4 regions of the Nocardia sp. NPDC056064 genome follow, and region 2 is predicted to be linked to each of the others. Evidence: riboswitches for the same ligand, from Rfam matches in the RefSeq annotation. Region 2 holds a riboswitch; each other region holds the start of a gene.
What was found. A riboswitch is a leader RNA that binds a small molecule or an ion and turns the genes downstream of it on or off. The one in region 2 is predicted to bind cobalamin.

Region 1: another riboswitch for cobalamin. It lies ahead of cobN (cobaltochelatase subunit CobN); the one in region 2 lies ahead of ACFC06_RS04620 (ABC transporter substrate-binding protein).
Region 3: another riboswitch for cobalamin. It lies ahead of ACFC06_RS01220 (hypothetical protein); the one in region 2 lies ahead of ACFC06_RS04620 (ABC transporter substrate-binding protein).
Region 4: another riboswitch for cobalamin. It lies ahead of ACFC06_RS03145 (ABC transporter substrate-binding protein); the one in region 2 lies ahead of ACFC06_RS04620 (ABC transporter substrate-binding protein).

What each region holds. Positions count from the first base shown of each region.
Region 1 is NZ_JBHJWO010000001.1:1,201,789-1,206,882, reverse strand. Features, by position in the region: gene ACFC06_RS05520 (MerR family transcriptional regulator) at 1-624, shown strand, start outside; gene ACFC06_RS05515 (hypothetical protein) at 658-1,146, shown strand; cobalamin riboswitch at 1,176-1,303, shown strand; gene cobN (cobaltochelatase subunit CobN) at 1,342-4,980, shown strand; gene ACFC06_RS05505 (acyl-CoA thioesterase domain-containing protein) at 5,042-5,094, shown strand, end outside.
Region 2 is NZ_JBHJWO010000001.1:999,801-1,004,894, forward strand. Features, by position in the region: gene ACFC06_RS04605 (bile acid:sodium symporter family protein) at 1-515, shown strand, start outside; gene ACFC06_RS04610 (hypothetical protein) at 732-1,937, shown strand; gene ACFC06_RS04615 (hypothetical protein) at 1,921-2,709, shown strand; cobalamin riboswitch at 2,722-2,848, shown strand; gene ACFC06_RS04620 (ABC transporter substrate-binding protein) at 2,885-4,534, shown strand; gene ACFC06_RS04625 (ABC transporter permease) at 4,544-5,094, shown strand, end outside.
Region 3 is NZ_JBHJWO010000001.1:243,237-248,330, reverse strand. Features, by position in the region: gene ACFC06_RS01230 (methylenetetrahydrofolate reductase) at 1-901, opposite strand, end outside; gene glyA (serine hydroxymethyltransferase) at 1,008-2,306, opposite strand; cobalamin riboswitch at 2,429-2,628, opposite strand; cobalamin riboswitch at 2,861-3,003, shown strand; gene ACFC06_RS01220 (hypothetical protein) at 3,159-4,511, shown strand; gene ACFC06_RS01215 (ABC transporter substrate-binding protein) at 4,508-5,094, shown strand, end outside.
Region 4 is NZ_JBHJWO010000001.1:696,345-701,438, reverse strand. Features, by position in the region: gene ACFC06_RS03155 (FecCD family ABC transporter permease) at 1-554, opposite strand, end outside; gene ACFC06_RS03150 (FecCD family ABC transporter permease) at 551-1,549, opposite strand; gene ACFC06_RS03145 (ABC transporter substrate-binding protein) at 1,546-2,583, opposite strand; cobalamin riboswitch at 2,612-2,822, opposite strand; gene ACFC06_RS03140 (TerD family protein) at 2,850-4,163, opposite strand; gene ACFC06_RS03135 (glucosyl-3-phosphoglycerate synthase) at 4,391-5,094, shown strand, end outside.

The sequences.
Region 1 (5,094 bases), 200 kb from region 2:
CCCACCGCGCCCTGGGCGATCACCGTCGACGCCGCGGACCTGCGGGACACGGTGTCCTGGCTGCGCCGCCGGCCCACCGTCGTCCTGCGCCCCGACGCCGCCGGTCTGCTCTGCACCACGGGCGACGCACCTGTCACGGCCGACACCGGCGGACCGGAACACGGCGGCGCAGGGGATCGGAACATCGCGCGGGCGAACCGGATCGGTCCCGAATCCGAGCGCCGGTGCCGGTCCTCGGCCGAGGAATTCCCCGACTACCGGGCGATGCTGGCGGCGCTACCCCCGGTCCGGGTGCGCGTGGTGGTGCGGCGATCCGCGCTGCTGGGCGTGCTCGAATCGGTACAGGCCGCCACGGTGACGCTCGAAGCGATCCCGGGCAACCTCCGGCTCACCGACGGGGAGTTCGCCCACACCCTCACCGCCACCGTCACCGGCCCGACCATGACCATCCACTTCGCCGTGACCACCCTCTATCCGGCGGTGGCGGGCGCGGTCGGCCCCGACCTCATGCTCGACCTCATCGCCCCCGACCAGCCGGTCCGCGTCCGCTCCGCCGACGACGGCACCCTGCTCACCCTGGCGATGCCCCGCCGCCCCGAATCCGCCGACCCGGCAACCCACTAGCCGACGTCGCACAGTCCTGCCGAAAGGAACTCCATGACCACCCCCACCACCGACCCCGTGATGACCCGGATCACCGCCGCGGTGACCGAATCCCGTTCGGGCGACACCGATTCCGCCCGCGCCACCCTGGTCGCCCTGTGGTCCGAGATCGGCGCGGCGGGCGACCCCCTGCACCGCTGCACCCTCGCCCACTACCTCGCCGACCTCCACGACCATCCGGCCGAGGCCCTCGCCTGGGACATCCGCGCCCTCGACGCCGCCGACACCCTGACCGACGCCCGGCTCACCGAACACCACGCGGGTCTGCGGGTCGCGGGGTTCTACCCGTCGCTGCACCTCAACCTGGCCGACAACTTCCGCCGCCTCGGTGCCTTCCCCGCCGCCGGCCACCATCTCGACGCCGCGCGCGCCCACGTCGACGTCCTCGCCGACGACGACTACGCGACGATGATCCGCCGGGCCCTGGACGAGGTCGCCGCCGCCGTGGCCGCCGGGGACACCGCCGCACGCCCCACCCCCTGATCGGTCGTCCGGGGACCGGACGCGGGCTGGAAAGTTGTGGCGGCGGTGGGGCCGTTACCATCGTCATGCTCGGCGGGCGTCGAGGAAACCGGTGGAAATCCGGTGCGGTCGCGCCACTGTGAACAGCCAGACCCTCTCCGGCGAGCACACGACAACCACCCCGTTGGGCGCGTCACCCGAGGAAGGTCTCACCCTGTGATCCTGCTGCTGTCCACCTCCGACACCGACCTGCTGAGCGCGCGCGCGAGCGGCGCCGAGTACCGGTGGGGCAACCCCGCCCGGCTGCTCGTGGCGGACCTGCCGGAGCTGCTCGACGGCGCCGACCTGGTGATCGTGCGCATCCTCGGCGGCAAACGCGCCTGGGAGGAGGGTCTGGACGCGATCCGGGCCAGCGGGGTGCCGATGGTGGCCCTCGGCGGCGAGATCGCCCCCGACGCCGAACTGATGGAATGCTCCACCGTGCCGGTGGGCGTGGCCGCGGACGCGCACAACTACCTCGCCGCCGGTGGCGCGGAGAACCTGCGTCAGCTGCACCACTTCCTGTCCGACACGGTGCTGCTCACCGGCCACGGCTTCGAACCGCCGGTGCAGCTGCCCAGCTGGGGCGAGCTCGAGCGCTCGGCCCGCATCCTGGAACCGCACGCCCCGACCGTCGCGGTGGTCTACTACCGCGCCCAGCACCTGGCGGGCAACACCGGCTACATCGACGCGCTGTGCACGGCCATCGAGGCCAAGGGCGCCCGCGCGCTGCCGGTCTACTGCGCCTCGCTGCGCACCGCCGAACCGGAACTGCTCGAACTGCTCGGCCGCGCCGACGCGCTGGTGGTCACCGTGCTCGCCGCGGGCGGCAGCAAGCCCGCCACCGCCTCGGCCGGTGGCGACGACGAAGCCTGGGACGTGGCCGCGCTGGCCGCCCTGGACGTGCCGATCCTGCAGGGCCTGTGCCTGACCAGCGGCCGCGCCCAGTGGGAGGACAACGACGACGGCCTCTCGCCCCTCGACGTGGCCACCCAGGTGGCGGTGCCGGAGTTCGACGGCCGCATCATCACGGTCCCGTTCTCGTTCAAGGAATTCGACGCCGACGGCCTGTCCACCTACGTGCCCGACGCCGAACGCGCGGCCCGGGTGGCCGGTATCGCGGTGCGCCACGCGCGCCTGCGCCACATCCCGGCCGCCGACAAGCGGATCGCGATCATGCTCTCCGCGTACCCGACCAAGCACGCCCGCATCGGCAACGCCGTCGGCCTCGACACCCCCGCCTCGGCCATCCGCCTGCTCACCGAACTGCGCGCCGCGGGCTACGACCTCGGCGAACCCGGCGAGATCCCCGGCCTGGAGCAGGCCGACGGTGACGCGCTCATCCACGCCCTGATCGCCGCGGGCGGCCAGGACCCCGACTGGCTCTCGGCCGAACAGCTCGAGGGCAACCCGATCCGCATCGGCGCCGCCACCTACACCCGCTGGTTCGACTCGCTGCCCGAGGATCTGCGTGAGGCCGTGGTCGAAGCCTGGGGCCCGCCGCCCGGCGAACTCTACGTCGACCGCTCGGCCGACAAGGACGGCGAGATCGTCATCGCCGCCCTGCGTTTCGGCAATGTGGTGCTCATGGTGCAGCCGCCCCGCGGCTTCGGCGAGAACCCGGTCGCCATCTACCACGACCCCGACCTGCCGCCCAGCCACCACTACCTGGCCGCCTACCGCTGGCTGTCCGCGCCCGACGGTTTCGCCGCCGACGCGATGGTCCACCTCGGCAAGCACGGCAACCTGGAATGGCTGCCCGGCAAGACCCTGGGCATGTCCGCCTCCTGCGGCACCGACGCCGCCCTGGGCGACCTGCCGCTGATCTACCCGTTCCTGGTCAACGACCCGGGCGAGGGCACCCAGGCCAAGCGCCGCGCCCACGCCACCCTGGTCGACCACCTGATCCCGCCGATGGCGCGCGCCGAGAGCTACGGCGACATCTCCCGCCTCGAGCAACTGCTCGACGAGCACGCCAACATCTCCGCCCTGGACCCGGCCAAACTGCCCGCCATCCGCCAGCAGATCTGGACGCTCATGCGCGCGGCCAAGATGGACCACGACCTCGGCCTGGCCGAACGCCCCGAAGAGGACGTCTTCGACGACATGCTGCTGCACGTCGACGGCTGGCTCTGCGAGATCAAGGACGTGCAGATCCGCGACGGCCTGCACATCCTGGGCCAGGCCCCCGAGGCCGAGATGGAACTCGACCTGGTGCTGGCCATGCTGCGCGCCCGTCAGCTGTGGGGCGGCGAGCAGAACGTGCCCGGTCTGCGGGAAGCTCTCGGCCTCAGCGAAGCCGGTGACGAGGCCCGCGAGCGGGTCGACGTGGTGGAGGCCCGCGCCCGCGAACTCCTCGCCGCCCTCCAGGCCACCGACTGGTCGGCCGACGCCGTCGACACCCTCGTCGGCGACTACGCCACCGCGATCCTGGCCGGAGCCGACGCCACGGCGGCCGACGACACCACCCGCCTCGACGCGGTGAAGACGGTCCTGCGTTTCGCCGCCACCGAAGTCGTGCCCCGCCTGCGCGAGACCAGCGTCGAGATCGCCCGCGTCCTGCACGCCCTCGACGGCGGCTTCATTCCCGCGGGTCCCAGCGGTTCGCCCCTGCGCGGCCTGATCAATGTGCTGCCGACCGGCCGCAACTTCTACTCCGTCGACCCCAAGGCCGTCCCCTCGCGGCTGGCCTGGGAGACCGGTCAGGCCATGGCCGAATCGCTGCTGGCCCGCTATCGCAGCGACCACGGCGAGTACCCGAAGTCGGTCGGGCTGTCGGTGTGGGGCACCTCGGCCATGCGCACCTCCGGCGACGACATCGCCGAAGTGCTCGCCCTGCTGGGTGTGCGCCCGATCTGGGACGAGGCCAGCCGCCGCGTCACCTCCCTCGAGATCATCTCCCTCGAGGAACTCGGTCGTCCCCGCATCGACGTCACCGTGCGCATCTCCGGCTTCTTCCGCGACGCCTTCCCGCACGTGCTGGCCCTGCTCGACGACGCCGTCCGCCTCGTCGCCGACCTCGACGAGCCCGCCGAGTCGAATTACGTGCGCGCGCACTCCCAGTCGGATCTGGCCGAGCACGGCGACACCCGCCGCGCCACCACCCGCATCTTCGGCTCCAAGCCGGGCACCTACGGCGCGGGCCTGCTCCAGCTCATCGACTCCAAGAGCTGGCGCACCGACGACGACCTCGCGCAGGTCTACACCACCTGGGGCGGCTACGCCTACGGTCGCGACCTCGACGGTGCCCCCGCCGCCGACGACATGCGCACCGCCTACCGGCGGATCGCGGTGGCCGCCAAGAACACCGACACCCGCGAACACGACATCGCCGACTCCGACGACTACTTCCAGTACCACGGCGGCATGGTCGCCACCGTGCGCGCGCTCACCGGCAAGAACCCCGAGGCCTACATCGGCGACTCCACCCGCCCGGATGCCGTGCGCACCCGCACACTCTCGGAGGAGACCGCCCGCGTCTTCCGCGCCCGCGTGGTGAACCCGCGCTGGCTCGAGGCCATGCGCCGTCACGGCTACAAGGGCGCCTTCGAGATGGCCGCCACCGTCGATTACCTGTTCGGCTACGACGCCACCACCAATGTGGTCGCCGACTGGATGTACGAGAAGCTCACCGAGAGCTACGTCTTCGACGAGGTCAACCGCAAGTTCATGGAGCAGTCGAATCCGTGGGCGCTGCACGGCATCGCCGAGCGGCTGCTCGAGGCCGCCGAGCGCAAGCTCTGGGAACACCCCGAACAGGAGACCCTGGACCGGCTGCGCCAGATCTACCTGGAGACCGAGGGCGAACTCGAGTAGTTGCCGCCGGACTGTAATGCGTTCTAGTCTGAGGCGTATTACGGCGTAAGAAAGGGTGGCGATGAGTAGCTCTCCGGCGTACTTCACGCACACGGACGGAGTCTTCCGGCCGAC
Region 2 (5,094 bases):
CCGACGGTGAAGTCGGCCTGCAGTTCGGCAAGGTGGTGCAGGTGATCGCGATCGTGCTGGCGCCGGTGGCGATCGGCATGATCGTGCGCCGCTTCTCCCCCGCCTTCGCGACCGCCGCGGATCGGCCGGTCCGTATCTTCTCCGTCGGCGTGCTCGCCCTGGTCTCGGTCGGCGCGCTGGTGGCCGAACGCGACGATGTCGCCGACTACGCGCGGCAGGTCGGCCTGGTCACCGCCCTGTTCTGCCTGTCGAGCCTCGCCCTGGGCTACACCGGCGCCCGCCTGCTCCGGCTGGCCCGCCCCCAGGCGATCGCGACGTCGATGGAGGTCGGCATCCACAACACGGCCGTGGCCATGACCATCGCGCTCAGTGTCCTGGAAAGCTCCGAGGCCGCGATCCCCGCCGCCGTCTATTCGGTGCTGATGTACGTCCTCGCGGCCGCCTTCGGTTTCCTGATCACCCGAACCGACCGGGCGGCAGACGATTCCGTGGACCGGGTACCCGCCGTGCACTGATGACGGCAGGCCGGTTCACCCGAAGGTGTGCTCCCAGTCCAGTTCCCACAGTCCATGCCGAGGGAGACCCGCAGGGTGCCGTCGGCGCAGCCGAACACCGCGACGAGTAGATCCGCTAATCTGCGAACGGCAGACTGGTTCTCGCGTGTCGAAACACAGTGCAGGGGCGGGCTGTCGGCGCACGGTGAGGTCGGGGAACGACGGGGGGACTGCTCGATGTCCATGGCAGAGGCTCGGATCGATGCGGCGGGCAGTGTGCTGGTGGCGCCCGCGCAGATGCGCGACAGTGCGGTGGTCCGGGATTTCCCCGGAGTGGTGATGGGGCCGGTGGATCTCGCCACCGGTTCCGTCGATCTCGCGGGAAAGGCCGTGTACCTCTGTGGTGACCTGTCGGCGATCAGCGGCCGTTCGCTGCGGTCCGCCGCGCGGGTGTCGGTGATCCGCGAGCTGTCGCACGGTGTCGCCGCGGAGGATTCGTGGTCGCGCGTCGACGCGGGCCGGGTGCCGGTTCGGGTGCACGGTGTTGGCGTGCACTATCGCCGGTTCTTCGACCTCGACGACGACCATTTCGGCCGGATCAGCGCGGAACACACGTTCCAGTCGCTGACCGAATCCACCAAGACGGGCACAGCACATCGCACCGGGATCTATCTGACGCCCGTCACGCGCGAGGGTGACGATCTGCGTTTCCGCCTGCTGCGCTGCTCCACGAATCTCTCGGGCCCGACCGAGACCTTCCGCGCGACCGATACCAGCATCGTCGAGTCCCTGAACCAGGAGGCCGACACCATCTTCCGTGGGCATGCCCCGCTCAATCACGTGCTGGCGCAGATCTATCACAACACGCACGCCACGGCCGAGCGCAAACAGTCCAAGGCCAAGATCTCGGCCCACGCCGACAAGACCAAGGACATGCCCGTCGACGGGATCATGGCCTTCTGCACCTTCTACGACGGCCTCGACGAGCTCGAGCCCCTGCCCGAGGACCCGTTCGACTACGGCGTGCGAGGTGTCAGCGGGCTCACCAGCCTGCGTTTCCGCCTCAAGAATCCGGCCGAGAAGACCGGCCTCCCGGCACGATTCAGCGTCACCCTCTACCCCGGCTCGGTCTTGTTCATACCGCTGTCCACCAATCGCCTCTACACCCACGAGATCCGGCCGTCGACGCTGGACGCCGCGCTGCTGCCGACCCGCCTGGGCTATGTGGTGCGCTGTTCGACCACCGAGGCCGTGCACCGCGACGGCCGCACCTTCCTCGACCCGGGTACCGGCCTGATCCCGCTGGAGCCGCCCACCGAGGACGGCATGGACGCGCTGCGCGAGCTCTACGCCGAGGAGAACCGGTCCGTGTCCTTCATCGACTACGGCGACCGGTTCCGCTTCAGCATGAACACCGGGGACTACCTTGCTCCCCGGATCTAGCCTCCCGGACGGGATCGTCACCTACCCGCTGCCGGTCGAGGACGACCTGTTCACCGCACTCGCCGCCTCCGTCGACTGGGAAGACCTCGGCAAGGGCCGCCGCGGCGCCGTGCTGACCAGAGTCGATGCCACCGGCGGCATCCCGCTCGTCCGTACCACCGCGCGCTACGGCCGTCCCGCCCAGCACTTCGCGTCCGTGCACGAGCGTCTGGCCCGGCGGATCCAGGCCCGCGCCGAACTCCCGGCAGCCTTCGACAACGCGCTCGCCGAGCGCTACACCAATGCCTACGCGACCATGGGCAGCCATTCCGATCAGGCCCTCGATCTGGCCGACGAGTCGTTCATCGCCGTCTTCTCCTGCTACCGGCATCCCGAGCTCCCGCCGCGGACGCTGATCGTCGAACCGAAGAACTCCGGCGAGAGATTCGACATCCCCCTGACACACCACGGCGTCGTGGTGTTCTCGGTCGCCACGAATCGGCTCCTCCGGCACAAGATCGTGCTGGACACGGCCGCCCGGACCACGGAGAACGAGTGGCTGGGCGTCACCTTCCGGACATCGAAGACTGTTCTCCACTTCCGCGACGGACACCCCTACCTGCACCGGGGTGCGCCCCTCACCACGGCCGACGACGAACAGCGACGCGAGTTCTATGCCCTGCGACGACGCGAGAACACCGAGACGGATTTCACCTATCCCCCGCTGACATACACCGTCAGCGACAGCGACCTGACCCCGCCCGTTCCCCCACCGGCGCGCCCCGTCCGCTAGGTTCACTTCCGCAGGGAACACCGGTGCGAATCCGGGGCTGTCCCGCAACTGTGACCGAGGAGCAGACCTTCATCCATGGCCACGACCTTCCTGGGTTGGAAGGCCGAAGGCGAGCGTTGATCCGGGAGCCAGGATACCTGCACCGCTTCAGGATCTAGCTTCACGAGGATGAGAAATGCGAGTGCTCACTCGCCGCAGGCACGATGCCCTGCGGCTGTCCGACCATGCCCGGACCGGGCGGCGGCGCCGTTCCCGCGCCGCAGGCGTGCTGGCCGCGCTGCTCGCGGCCACCCTGATGGTCACCGGATGCGCGGGCGAGGCCACCGACGGTGGTGCCGCCGCGGCACGGGCGCTGCGCGAAGCCGGTGACGGCACCCTGACCATCTACAACTCCTACAAGATCGCCGGTCTCGACCCGGCGGGCACCGGCACGAACTGGCTGTTCGACTGGGGTGTCGCGGAGAACCTGCTGCAGGTCACCGAGTCCGGTGAGATCGCGCCCTGGCTGGCCGAATCGGTGGTGCGCGAGGGCGACACCCGCTGGATCGTGACGCTGCGCGACGGTGTCACCTTCCAGAACGGCAAGCCGGTCGACGCCGCCGCCGTGGCCGCTGCCCTGACCCGGCAGATCGCCGAATCGTCGGCGGCCAGGGTGTACCTGGACAAGGCGACGACGGTGACCGTGGACGGCACCAAGGTGGTCATTACCACCCCCGCGCCGAACGCCATGGTGCCCGCCGCCCTCGCCGCGCGCGACAACTCGCTGCAGATCTACGATGTCGCCGCCGTGCAGGCCGCGGGCGGTGACTCGGCGAAGATCGTCGGCGCGGGCGCGTACTCGGGACCCTACGCGATCACCGCGTGGAGCCCCGACAATCTCGTGCTCGCCCCCTACCAGAAGCATTGGGAGGGAACGCCGCCGCTGAAGGGCGTCACCGTCCGTGTCGTGCCCGACGAGCAGGCCCGGCTGGCCGGGGTGCGCAGCGGTGAGGCCGATATGGCGTTCTACCCGTCCACCTCGGCGAAGCTGGAACTGCGCGGCGACAGCGATATGCACGTGTTGTCCTCCGAGCAGGCTCTGCAGTCGCTGCTGGTGGAGATGAACCTGAAGGCGGGCATCTTCACCGACACCGCCGTCCGCAAGGCGTTCACCGCGGCCATCGACTACGCGGGGATCGCCGAAGACGTCGGCAACGGCCAGTTCGCGGCCGCCACCGGCCTGTACCCGCCGTCGATGTCGTTCGCCCAGGACAACCAGGTCCACGACCTGGACGAGGCGAAGCGCCTGCTGGACGCGGCGGGCTGGGTGCCCGGCGCCGACGGCATCCGCGCCAAGGACGGCCGCAAGCTGGTGGTGCGGTTCGTGACCCAGGCCCAGGGCCCGGAGACCAACGATGTCGCGATCGCGATGAAGGACCAGGTCGCGCGGGCCGGTTTCGATCTGCAGATCAACAATGCCGAGGACTCCGCCGCGGTCAAGAAGGACCCCGGCGCGTGGGAATCCTCGGTGGCGCTGAGCGGTTCGCTCTCCGGCACCGCCGACCCGATCCAGCCCTACCTGGTGCGCTGGACCACCGGTGGATCGTCGAACGCCCAGGGCGTGAGCAACCCGGAGATCGACGCGATCGGCGCGCAACTGCGCGGCGAGTTCGACACCGCGCGACGTGACGCGCTGCTGGCGCGCGCCCAGGAGATCCTGGTGCGCGACCAGGCCTACGTGGTGGCCGGGACGTTCAAGTACTTCACCGTGGTCACCGGCCCCGAATGGGCCGACTACCGGGTGTCGAACGTCCGCAGGCACCTCACCAGCCGGACCGGCGAATAACGGGCGAGGGTGCGTCCACTCGCCCGGGCCCGCCGCCGGGTCGTCGAGGCCGTGCTGACCCTGCTCGGCGCCAGCGTGCTCATCTGGGCACTGTTACCGCTGGCGCCGGGCGACCCGGCCCGGATGATCCTGGTCGCGCAGGGTGTTCCCGAACCCACACCGGAGCAGATCGGCGACCTCGAGCAGACCCTGCATCTGGACCGCTCCGCGCCGGAGCAGTACGCGCACTGGTTGTGGGGTGTGCTGCGCGGCGATCTCGGGTTGTCGTTCGTCTCGGGACGGCCGGTGGCCGGTGAGTTCGCCGAACGGCTGCCCGCCACCCTGATCCTGGCGTCGTCGGCGCTGGCCGTGGCCGTGGTGCTGTCGGTGGCACTGGGCGTGATCGCGGCCCGGTCGCCACGGCGGTGGCCCGATCACGGCACCCGCTGGCTGGCACTGGTGTTCACCTCGGTGCCGAGTTTCGTGGTGGCGCTGCTGCTGATCCAGGTGTTCGTGGTCGGGCTGGGCTTCGGCAAGGCCGCGCTCGACGGCACCTGGGCACAGGTGTGGCTGCCCGCGGT
Region 3 (5,094 bases), 760 kb from region 2:
CCGTGACGCCGTAGCCCAGGTTGGCCAGCACCTCACCGGTCGCCTTGGCGAAGTTGAGGGTGATGAAGTGCAGGCACGGGGCGCCTTCGCGGATGAGGCGTTCGGCCATCTCCGTGGCCAGGGCGATGCCCTCGGCGCGGACCGCCGCCTGATCCGGTTCCGGGCCGCTGCCCGCGGCACGGCGCAGCCGGTCCATGACCGCGGCGGGCAGCGCGCGACCGCTGAGTTCCTCGGCGCGCGCCACCGTGCGCAGCGAGGTGATCGGCATCAGCTCCGGGATGATGGGCTTGGCGCCCTCGACCGGGTCCAGGGCGCCGACCCGGTCCCGCAACCGCAGATAGTGTTCGACGTCGAAGAACATCTGGGTGATCGAATACTCCGCGCCCGCACGCAGTTTCGCCACCAGATGCCTGGTGTCGTGGGCCAGGTCCGGGGAGCGGTGGTGGCCCTGCGGGAACGACGCGACGCCGACGTGGAAGTCGCCGAGATCGCGCACGATCCGGACGAGTTCCTCCGCGTAGCCCACGCCGTCGGGGTGTTTGGTCCACGGCCCCAAAGGGTCGCCCGGCGGGTCGCCGCGCAGCACCAGCAGATTCCGGATACCGGAATCGGCGTAGGCGCCGACCAGCGAGCGCAGTTCGGCGACGCTGTGGCCGACCGCGGTCAGGTGGGCGACGGGCAGCAGCGTCGTCTCCCTGGCCAGGTCGCCGGTGATGCGCACCGTGCGGTCCTTGGTGGAACCGCCCGCACCGTAGGTCATCGACACGAAGGCCGGGTGCATGCGCTCGAAGTCGCGCACGGTCCGCCACAGGCGTGCCTCGCCCGCGCTGTCGCGGGGCGGGTTGAACTCCACCGAGAACGGCACACCGCGGCCCGCGTGCGCACGCAGGCTCTCGGCCACCGAATGTCCTGCGGCACTGCTGTTTCCACCGCACCCGGGTAGTCCCGAACCGGTCCTTGTCATCGCTGTTCTCCTCGGCCCCGCGTCGTGCTCGGCGCGTGGCCGCTCAGAGCAGATTCCAGTCTTCGAGGCCCTGGTACAGCGGGACACTCTGAGCCAGCTTCGACACCCGACCACGCAGGGATTCGACATCGGAAGTACCCGCCAACGCCGCGGCGATGACATCGGCGACCTCGGTGAACTCCGCATCACCGAAACCACGCGTCGCCAACGCCGCGGTACCGATCCGCAGACCCGACGTCACCATCGGCGGACGCGGATCGAACGGCACCGCGTTCCGGTTCACCGTGATCCCCACCTCGTGCAACAGGTCCTCGCCCTGCTGACCATCGAGCTCGGAATTACGTAGATCCACCAGCACCAGATGCACATCCGTACCACCGGTCAACACCGAAATACCCTTACCGGCGACATCGGCACCGGTCAGGCGTTCGGCCAGGATCCGCGAACCCGACAGCGTGCGCTGCTGACGATCCTTGAACTCCTCCGACGCGGCGATCTTGAACGCCGCCGCCTTCGCCGCGATCACATGCATCAACGGGCCACCCTGCTGACCCGGGAACACCGCCGAGTTCAGCTTCTTCGCGAACTCCTGCTTGGCCAGAATCAACCCCGAACGCGGGCCGCCGAGGGTCTTGTGCACGGTGGAGGACACCACGTCGGCATACGGCACCGGCGAGGGGTGCAGACCCGCGGCGACCAGACCGGCGAAGTGCGCCATGTCGACCCACAGGTAGGCACCGACCTCGTCGGCGATCTCACGGAACTTCGCGAAATCCTGGTGACGCGGGTAGGCCGACCAGCCGGCCACGATCACCTTCGGCTTCGACTTGAGCGCGATGTCACGCACCTCGTCCATGTCGATACGGTGATCTTCCTTGGACACACCGTAGGAATGCACGTCATAAAGCTTGCCCGAGAAATTCAGGCGCATCCCGTGGGTCAGATGACCACCGTGGGCCAGATCCAGACCCAGCAGGGTCTCCCCCGGGTTCATCAACGCCATCAACACCGCCACGTTGGCCTGGGCCCCCGAATGCGGCTGGACATTGGCGAACTCGGCACCGAACAGTTCCTTGGCCCGATCACGAGCCAGCGTCTCGACCACATCCACGGCTTCGCAGCCACCGTAGTAGCGGCGGCCGGGGTAGCCCTCGGCGTACTTGTTGGTCAACACGGAACCCTGCGCCTGCAGGACCGCGCGGGGCACGAAGTTCTCCGAAGCGATCATCTCGAGGGTGTCGCGCTCGCGGGCGAGCTCGCCCGCCATCGCGGCGGCCAACTCGGGATCGAGCTCACCGAGAGACTGGGTATTGACGGACTGGGCACTGGTGGAGGCGACCACAGCGGAACTCCCTTGGCTTGCAGGCGAACAGCCGCCACCCTTTTCGCGCGCACGCCGACCCGGCACCCCACGGGGATTCGATCGGCGGTGCGCCCGATCCACGAGGCGACGACCACCGGACGCGGCGCGCCCGGCACAGCGGCAGGTCTTCGGACTCGCGGGCACCGGAGCCCCTGGGCGCCGACCTACCGGCCGTCGCTTCCCGGACATGGGTCCAGTGCGAATGACGGCTTTCGTTCCTGCTCACCGCTGCGGGACAGTCCCGGAATTCCACCGGGTTCCCTCTTCACCGCGCAACGGTCCCGTTGCGTCAGGTGTCGACACCGGCGGCGGCGCGGGGGCTCCCGTCGTCCTCGCCACCGGCGAACCAGCTGCCGGGACAGCATACGGTGCCGTGCCCGGCGACCGGCCGCCCGGGCCGGGATACCCCACGGGCCCGGTCGAGGCGGGACTATCATGAGCGCGCAGCTGGTTCACGCTCACCAGCCCGGGACGGTCCGACCTCCCGCGGTGGACGTGTCGAAACCGGTGTGCCGGACCTCCGGCCGCCGGCCAGAGGGAACCCGGTGGGAATCCGGGACTGTCCCGCAGCGGTGAGCAGGAACGACCGCCGTCATCACGCACTGGGCACCCCGCCCGGGAAGCGACGGCCAGTAGGTCGGCCGAATCAGGCCGGTGCCCGCGAGTCCGAAGACCTGCCCGCTGTGCCGGACACGCCGTGTCCGGCGGCCACCGCCTCGTGGACCGGGCGCGCGACCGCTTCTCCGACCCGTGCGACCTCGCGTCGCTCCCGGTGCTCGGTGGACGACGCCGCCCGACAGGCCGGCGGCCGTCCGCACCGCACTGGAGACGATGACCGTGGCAGTCCCGCCCACTCCGTTCACCGCGACCGTTCTCGGCCTGCCCCGGATCGGGCCGAACCGGGAACTGCGGCAGGCCGTCGAGGACTATCTGGCCGGCCTCATCGACGCCGACCGCCTCGACAGCGCCGCGCGCGAGCTGCGCCTGGCCCACCTGAGCGTGCTGGCCGCGGCGGGCCTGGACTCGATCCCGGTCGGCACCTTCTCCTACCACGATCAGATGCTCGACACCGCCGCCCTCTTCGGCGCGCTCCCGGCGCGGGTGCTCGGCATCGCCGACCCCCTCGACCGCTATTTCGCCGCCGCGCGCGGCACCGCCACCGTCGCCCCGCTCGACCAGGCGCCGTGGTTCGGCACCGGCTACCACCACCTCGTCCCGGAGATCGACGCCGAGACGCGGTTCACCCTGCACGCGGACGCGCTCCTGGCCGAGCTGGCCGAGGCCGTCGAGCTCGGCGTCCCCGCCCGGCCCGTGGTGATCGGCCCGCTGACCTTCCTGAAACTCTCGCGCCACGCGCGGGGCGCGGCCCTCGACCGGCTGCCCGAGCTGGTCCCCCGCTACCGGGAACTCCTTTCCGCCCTGGCCGACGCGGGCGCGAGCTGGGTCCAGCTCGACGAGCCGATCCTGGCCACCGAGCTCACCGCACGCGAGATCGCCCACCTGCGCACCACCTACGCCGCCCTGGCCAGTACCTCCCGCAGACCCGCGCTGCTCGTGGCCGTGCCCTTCGGGCCGCCCGGCGCCACCCTGGCCGCACTGGCCGACATGGGCATCGACGGTGTCGCACTGGATTTCACCGCGGGCACGACCCTCGAGGCGGTGGCCTCGGTGCCCGCGCTCACGCGCAAACTGCTGGTGGCCGGGGTGGTCGACGGCCGCGGCTTCTGGCGCACCGATCTCGACGCCGCGCTGAGCACCCTGGGCTCGCTGCTGGGCAGCGCGGGATCGGTGGCGGTGTCGAGTTCGTGTTCGCTGCTGCACGTTCCGTACTCGCTGGCCCCGGAGGCCACCCTCGACGAGCGGTTGCGCTCATGGCTGGCCTTTGGCGCGGAGAAGGTTACCGAGGTCGGCATCCTGGCCGGGGCGCTGGCCCGGGGCACCGACGCCGTCGCACCCGAACTCGACGCCGCCCGCGCGGCCGTGCGGGCGCAGCGAGCCCACCTCGCCCAGCCCGCCGTCCTCGGCCACACCAGCACCGAGCACGGCTGGGTGCAGTCCTCCGGCGCGCAGTGCGTCCGCCCGCCGATTCCGCTGCGCGAGGCCGCCCGGCCCGCGTCCGCCACCACCCGGCACAGCACGCCGGCCGTCCGGAACGAGGTCCACCGACCATGGTCTCCCGCGTGAATTCGACGGCTCGATCCCGCCGGCTGCCGGCCGCGCTGGCCACGGCCTGCTGCCTGGTGGCCGCTACCGCGTGCGGCGGCACCGACTCCACCGCCTCCCGCACCGACCCGACGACGAGCCTGCCCGGCCGGACCAGCTACCCGTTCACCCTCGACAACTGCGGGGTGCGAGTCACCTTCGACAAGGCACCGACCAGGGCGGTGTCGCTGTATCAGGCGTCCACGGAGATCCTGCTCGCGCTCGGGCTGGCCGACCGGATGGTCGGCACCTCGACGTGGTTCGACCCGGTCCTGCCCGCCCTGGCGGCCGACAACGCGAAGGTGCCCCGGCTCGCCGACAACGACCCGTCGCTCGAGACCGTGCTCGCCACCGAGCCCGACCTGGTGACCTCGGCGAGCGCGCACACCTTCACCCCCGCGGTGGTGGCCGAGCGGTCGCGGTTCGCCCAGCTCGGCGTGCCCACCTATCAGTCGCCGTCGGTGTGCACGGGCGCCACGGTCGAGGGCGAGACCGTCACCCGCACCGCGCCGCTCACCGTCGACACGCTCTTCCAGGAGATCACCGAGCTGGCCCGGATCTTCGA
Region 4 (5,094 bases), 300 kb from region 2:
ATGGCCGAGGACAACATGGCGGTCACGCCGATACCGACGAGCACGAGCCGGTAGCCGTCGAGGCCGTCCTTGGTCGCCACTGCCAGGATCGACGCCATCGCCACGAACGCCCCGGCCAGCGCGCCACCGACCAGCCAGAGACCGGTGCCGCCGAGCACGGCGCTCACCACCAGCGCACCGAGCGACGCGCCCGCGTTGATCCCGATGATCTCCGGGCTGACCAGCGGATTCGTCGCGATGCGCTGCAGGATCGCTCCCGCCAGCGCGAAGGCGGCACCCACGCACAGACCGGTGAGCACGCGCGGCAGCCGGTCGGCGACGACCACGTCGTATTCGATGAGCGTGCCGCCACCGCCGAGGACCCGCAGCACATCGGCGGTCGTGAGCGGATAGTGGCCGACGGTCAGCGACCACGCCCCCACCGCCAGTGCCGCCGCGGTGAACAGCACGGTCAGCAGCGCGGACCGGCGCTGGACGCGCAGCACCACGCGCCTGCCCGGCGAGCGCAGCAGCAGGGTGTCGCGGGGCAGGACGCGGGGTTCGGTGGCCGTCACAGCGCCGCCACCTTCCGGTTGCGCACCAGGTACAGGAAGAACGGCGCCCCGGCGAAGGCGGTGACGATGCCGACCTGGATCTCCTGGGGCCGCACCGCCACCCGCCCGAGGATGTCGGCCAGCAACAGCAGGGTGGGCCCGAACAGGGCCGACCAGGCGAGCACCCAGCGATAGTCGGGTCCGCCGACGGCGCGGGCGATGTGCGGGACCACCAGGCCCACGAACGCGATCGGCCCCGCCACGGCCACCGCCGAGCCGGCCAGCAGCACCACCGCGCCCGCCCCGGTGACGCGCACGGCGACCAGCCGCGTGCCGAGCGTGCGGGCCATGTCGTCGCCGATGGCGATGGCGTTCAACGGCCGCGCTACCCCCAGGGCGAGGACCGCGCCCGCCGCGATGAAAGGCACGACCGCCCAGACCGATTCGGCCTCGGCGCGAGCCAGCGACCCGACCACCCAGAACCGGAAGTTGTCGAAGGTGGTCCGGTCCAGCAGCGTGATGGCCGTGGTGATCGAGGCGCACAGCGCGGTGCACGCGGCACCGGCCAGCGCCAGCTTCACCGGCGTCGCCCCACCGAAGCCCAGCGATCCCAGGGTGTAGACGAACGCGGCGGCCACCGCGGCGCCGAGGAAGGCGAACCAGATGAACCCCGAGGTGGTGGCCACGCCCAGCGTGCCCATGGCGAGCACGATGGCCAGCGAGGCACCGGCGTTGACACCGAGCAGTCCGGGGCCCGCGAGTGGGTTGCGGGTCAGGCCCTGCATCACCACGCCGGCCAGCGCGAGCGCCACCCCCGCGAGCAGGCCCGCCACCGTTCTCGGCATCCGGATGTAGCGCACGATGCGGTCGGTGTCGGTGCCACGGAAGTCGGTGAACGCCGCGATCGCGTCGTCGAGGGCGAGCGGGTGCGTGCCGATCAGCACCGAGGCCACGCAGACAGCGGTGAGCGCGGCACCGGCCAGGAGCAGGCCGGTGCCGCGGGCGGTGCGGGTCACCGGCCGAACAGCTCGGGGTGGATCAGTTCGGCGACCAGTTCGGTCGCGTGCGCGATCCGGACACCGGCGGCCCGGTCCGCGAACAGGAACGGGTGCACCGCACCGGCCCGCACGGCGGTCAGGTTCGCGAACGCCGGGTTGCCGACGATCTTGTCGACCTGCGGCTGCGCGTCGGCGCGGGTATAGGTGGCCTTGCAGCACTGGCTGGTCAGGATGATGTCGGGATCGGCGGCGATGAGGGCTTCCGCGCTGATCGGCACATTGCGGCGCTCGGTGAGATCGGCGAAGGCGTTCACCCCGCCCGCCGCCTCGATGATCTGGGTGACGAAGTCGATCCCGCCCGCGACGGTGTAGGACCCGTCGTCCTTGGGCGTGAGGACCGCGACCCGTGGCCGGGCGGCGTCGGCGACCTTGGCGCGCACCGCCGCGATCCGCGCGGTCAGCTGTGTGACCACTTCTTCGGCGCGCTCGTCGACACCCCACAGCGCGCCCAGATCACGCAGGTCGGCGTACACATTGTCGAAACGCACGGTCTTCGGGTCGATCGCCTCGTCGGCCAGTCCGTCCGCGCTCGGGCACAGCGGGCTCAGCACCCAGGTCCGCACACCCAGCTCGTGCAGGCTGCCGCGGGTGCCCACGCTGTTCTGCGCGGAGGCCGCGAAGACGCCGTTGTAGCCCGAGAGCACGAAATCCGGCTTCTTCGCCAGCAGTTCGTCACGGCTGGGCAGCTTCTCGACGTAGTCCGACTTCGCCTGCGCGTCACGGTATTCGGGCAGCACGGCCGCATCGAGGAACGCCGTCTGCACGAGCCGGTCGGTGACGCCGAGGGCGTGCGCGATCTCGATCGAGGGCTGGTAGGCGGCGTAGATGCGCTGCGGTGGGGAGCCGACGGCGACATCGAGGCCGCAGTTGGCACGGGTGACGGCATTCGCGCCGGTGGTGGCCGGTGCGGGTGGGGCACCGCACCCGGCGACGACGATCGCGCAGGCGATCAGCGCGCCGGTACGCAGGCGCGCGACAACAGAGGGGGTCAAGATGACGGCCTTCCAGGTCCTCGTGGAATGGGTACTGCGTGGCCGTGGCCGGTCTCCTGGCTGACGGGATGGCGCGCGACGGATCAGCCTTCCCAGGGCATGCCCCAGTGGCCCCGGACGGCATCGGCCGCCCGGATCGATCAGTCGCTCCCGATCACAGTGGCGAGGGCCGCATCGGTTTCGCACCGATTTCCCGAACACCACGGCTCGGGGACTGTACCAAGATCGGAAACCGGATGGTCGGGTCGGCTGGTCGAATTGTCCGATCAGCGAGGATCGGGGCAGGTTCCCGCGTACCGGGTAAGGCCGAGACCGTTCTTGCCCTTGCTGCGCCCGACCGGCCCGTTCTTGGCCGAACGGACCCAGGCGCCGGTGGTGTCGAGCACGGGCATGCGTTCGCTGAAGGCGCGGCTGTAGCGGGTGGTGCCGTCGACGGTGAGGATGCCCTCGCGCACGTCGATGTGGGCGACGGTGGCCCAGAAGGAGTTCTTGCCGTTGCCGATCAGCACGGTGATCTGGTCGGCGTCGGCGCCCGGCAGCCCGTCGGGCCCGGGGCGGCCGTAACGCACGCGCACCCGGGGACGGCCGAAGGTGTCGATGGCGCCGGCGCCGTTGTCGACGGACTGGTAGACGTTGAGCAGCAGGTCACCGTTCTCGGTCGGGCGCACGACCACCTGTTCGGTGGCGGGCCGGTTGTTCGCGCCGGGGCCGCGGGAATCGCCCTGGTGGTGCAGGAACGGCCACACGGCCAGGTCGCCCTGATGACCTTTCTCGCCGCTGATCACCACGTAGTCACCGGTGATCTCGTTGCGGCAGAAGAAGTACACGTCCAGATCGCCGGTGCCGTAGCGGGTGACCTGCCCGTCGGGCGCGTAATGCGCACCGCGGCCGTCCCATTCGAGACCGACGGTGAGGACGTACCCGGGGTCACCCTTGCGCAGGTCGATGCTGGCGCGGCGGTCGGGTGAGTCCTTGGTGAGGACCACGTCGACCTTGCGCAGATCCACCTGCGGTGCCGCCGGCGCAGGCGCGGGCGCCGCGACGGGCCGCACAGGTGCCGGGTCCTCGGCGGGCTCCTCGTCGACGACGATCCCGTGCTCGGTCGCGAAGGCCGCGAGCCCCGCGCTGTAGCCCTGCCCGATCGCGTCGAGCCGCCACCCCTCGCCCCGCCGGTACAGCGCCACCGCCTGCAATACCGTCTCGCTCGTCAGATCCGGCGGCGTGAAGGTCATGGACTCGCCCGCGCCCGCGACGGTGACCCGCAGACCGCGCACCTCACCGAACCGGATGCCCTGCGCCTCGGTACTGCCCGCGATCACGACCCGGTGGATGTCGGCCGGGAGCGCCGCCAGATCCACCGACACCACCGCGTCGGACTCCATCCGCACCCCCGGCGCGACGGGATTGTTGAAGAACACGAAATCGGCGTCGGAGCGGACCACACCGTCGGCGGTCACCAGCACCGCCGACACGTCCACCGCCCCGGCGGGCTCGGCGAGGTCGAGCCGGATCGTGTACCGCCGCTCCCCCAGATCCGTCTTGGACCCCTTGGTCACCTCGACCACCGTCGCCGCGCTCATGCCCTACCTCCGTCGACCCCACCGGCCGGTGATCCGCACCAGGCTTTTCCGTTCGTCAGGGTACTCGTGTCCCCGGATTCCGATCGGTCTCCGGAGACGAACCCGCCCGCCCGCGACTGTGCGTTCACCTGTCGACACCACCACGGCGACCGGGATCGGTTGGCTCCGGTCACAGGATCCGCGGTGATCGGTGGCGGGGCCGGGCGGGGTGTCGTTCACTGGTCGGCATGAACGTCCGTGAACTGATCGACCGTAAGTCCGGTCGCCGGATCTCGGTGGTGGTGCCCGCGCTCGACGACGAGGACACAGTCGCCGGAGTGGTCGCCTCGGTCCGGCCGCTGCTCGGTGGACTGGTCGACGAACTGATCGTGCTCGACGCGGGTTCCGCCGACCGCACCATCGCGCGAGCCAGGGCGGCCGGTGCCGCTGTCTACACCCGCGAGGAGGCGCTGCCCGACATCGTCCCGCGCCCGGGCAAAGGCGAGGTGCTGTGGCGCTCGCTGGCCGTGTGCACCGGCGACATCGTCGTCTACCTCGACGCCGATCTGGTCGAGCCGGACCCGATGTTCGTGCCCACGCTGGTAGCTCCGCTGCTGACCGATCCGGGGCTTGCCCTGGTGAAGGGCTTCTACCGGCGCCCACTGGCGGGCGGCGCGGAGTCCGACGGCGGCGGGCGAGTCACCCAGCTCGTCGCGCGTCCCCTGCTCACCGCCCTGGCGCCCGCGCTGGCCGAGATCGTGCAGCCCCTCGGCGGTGAATACGCCGCCACCCGGAGCTTTCTCGGCGAGATCTCCTTCGCCAGCGGCTTCGGCGCCGAGATCGGCATCCTGCTCGACTGCTGGCAGCGCCGCGGGCTGTCCGCGATCACCCAGGTCGACCTGGGTGTCCGCGTGCACCGGCACCGCTCCACGCACGAACTGGCGGTGATGAG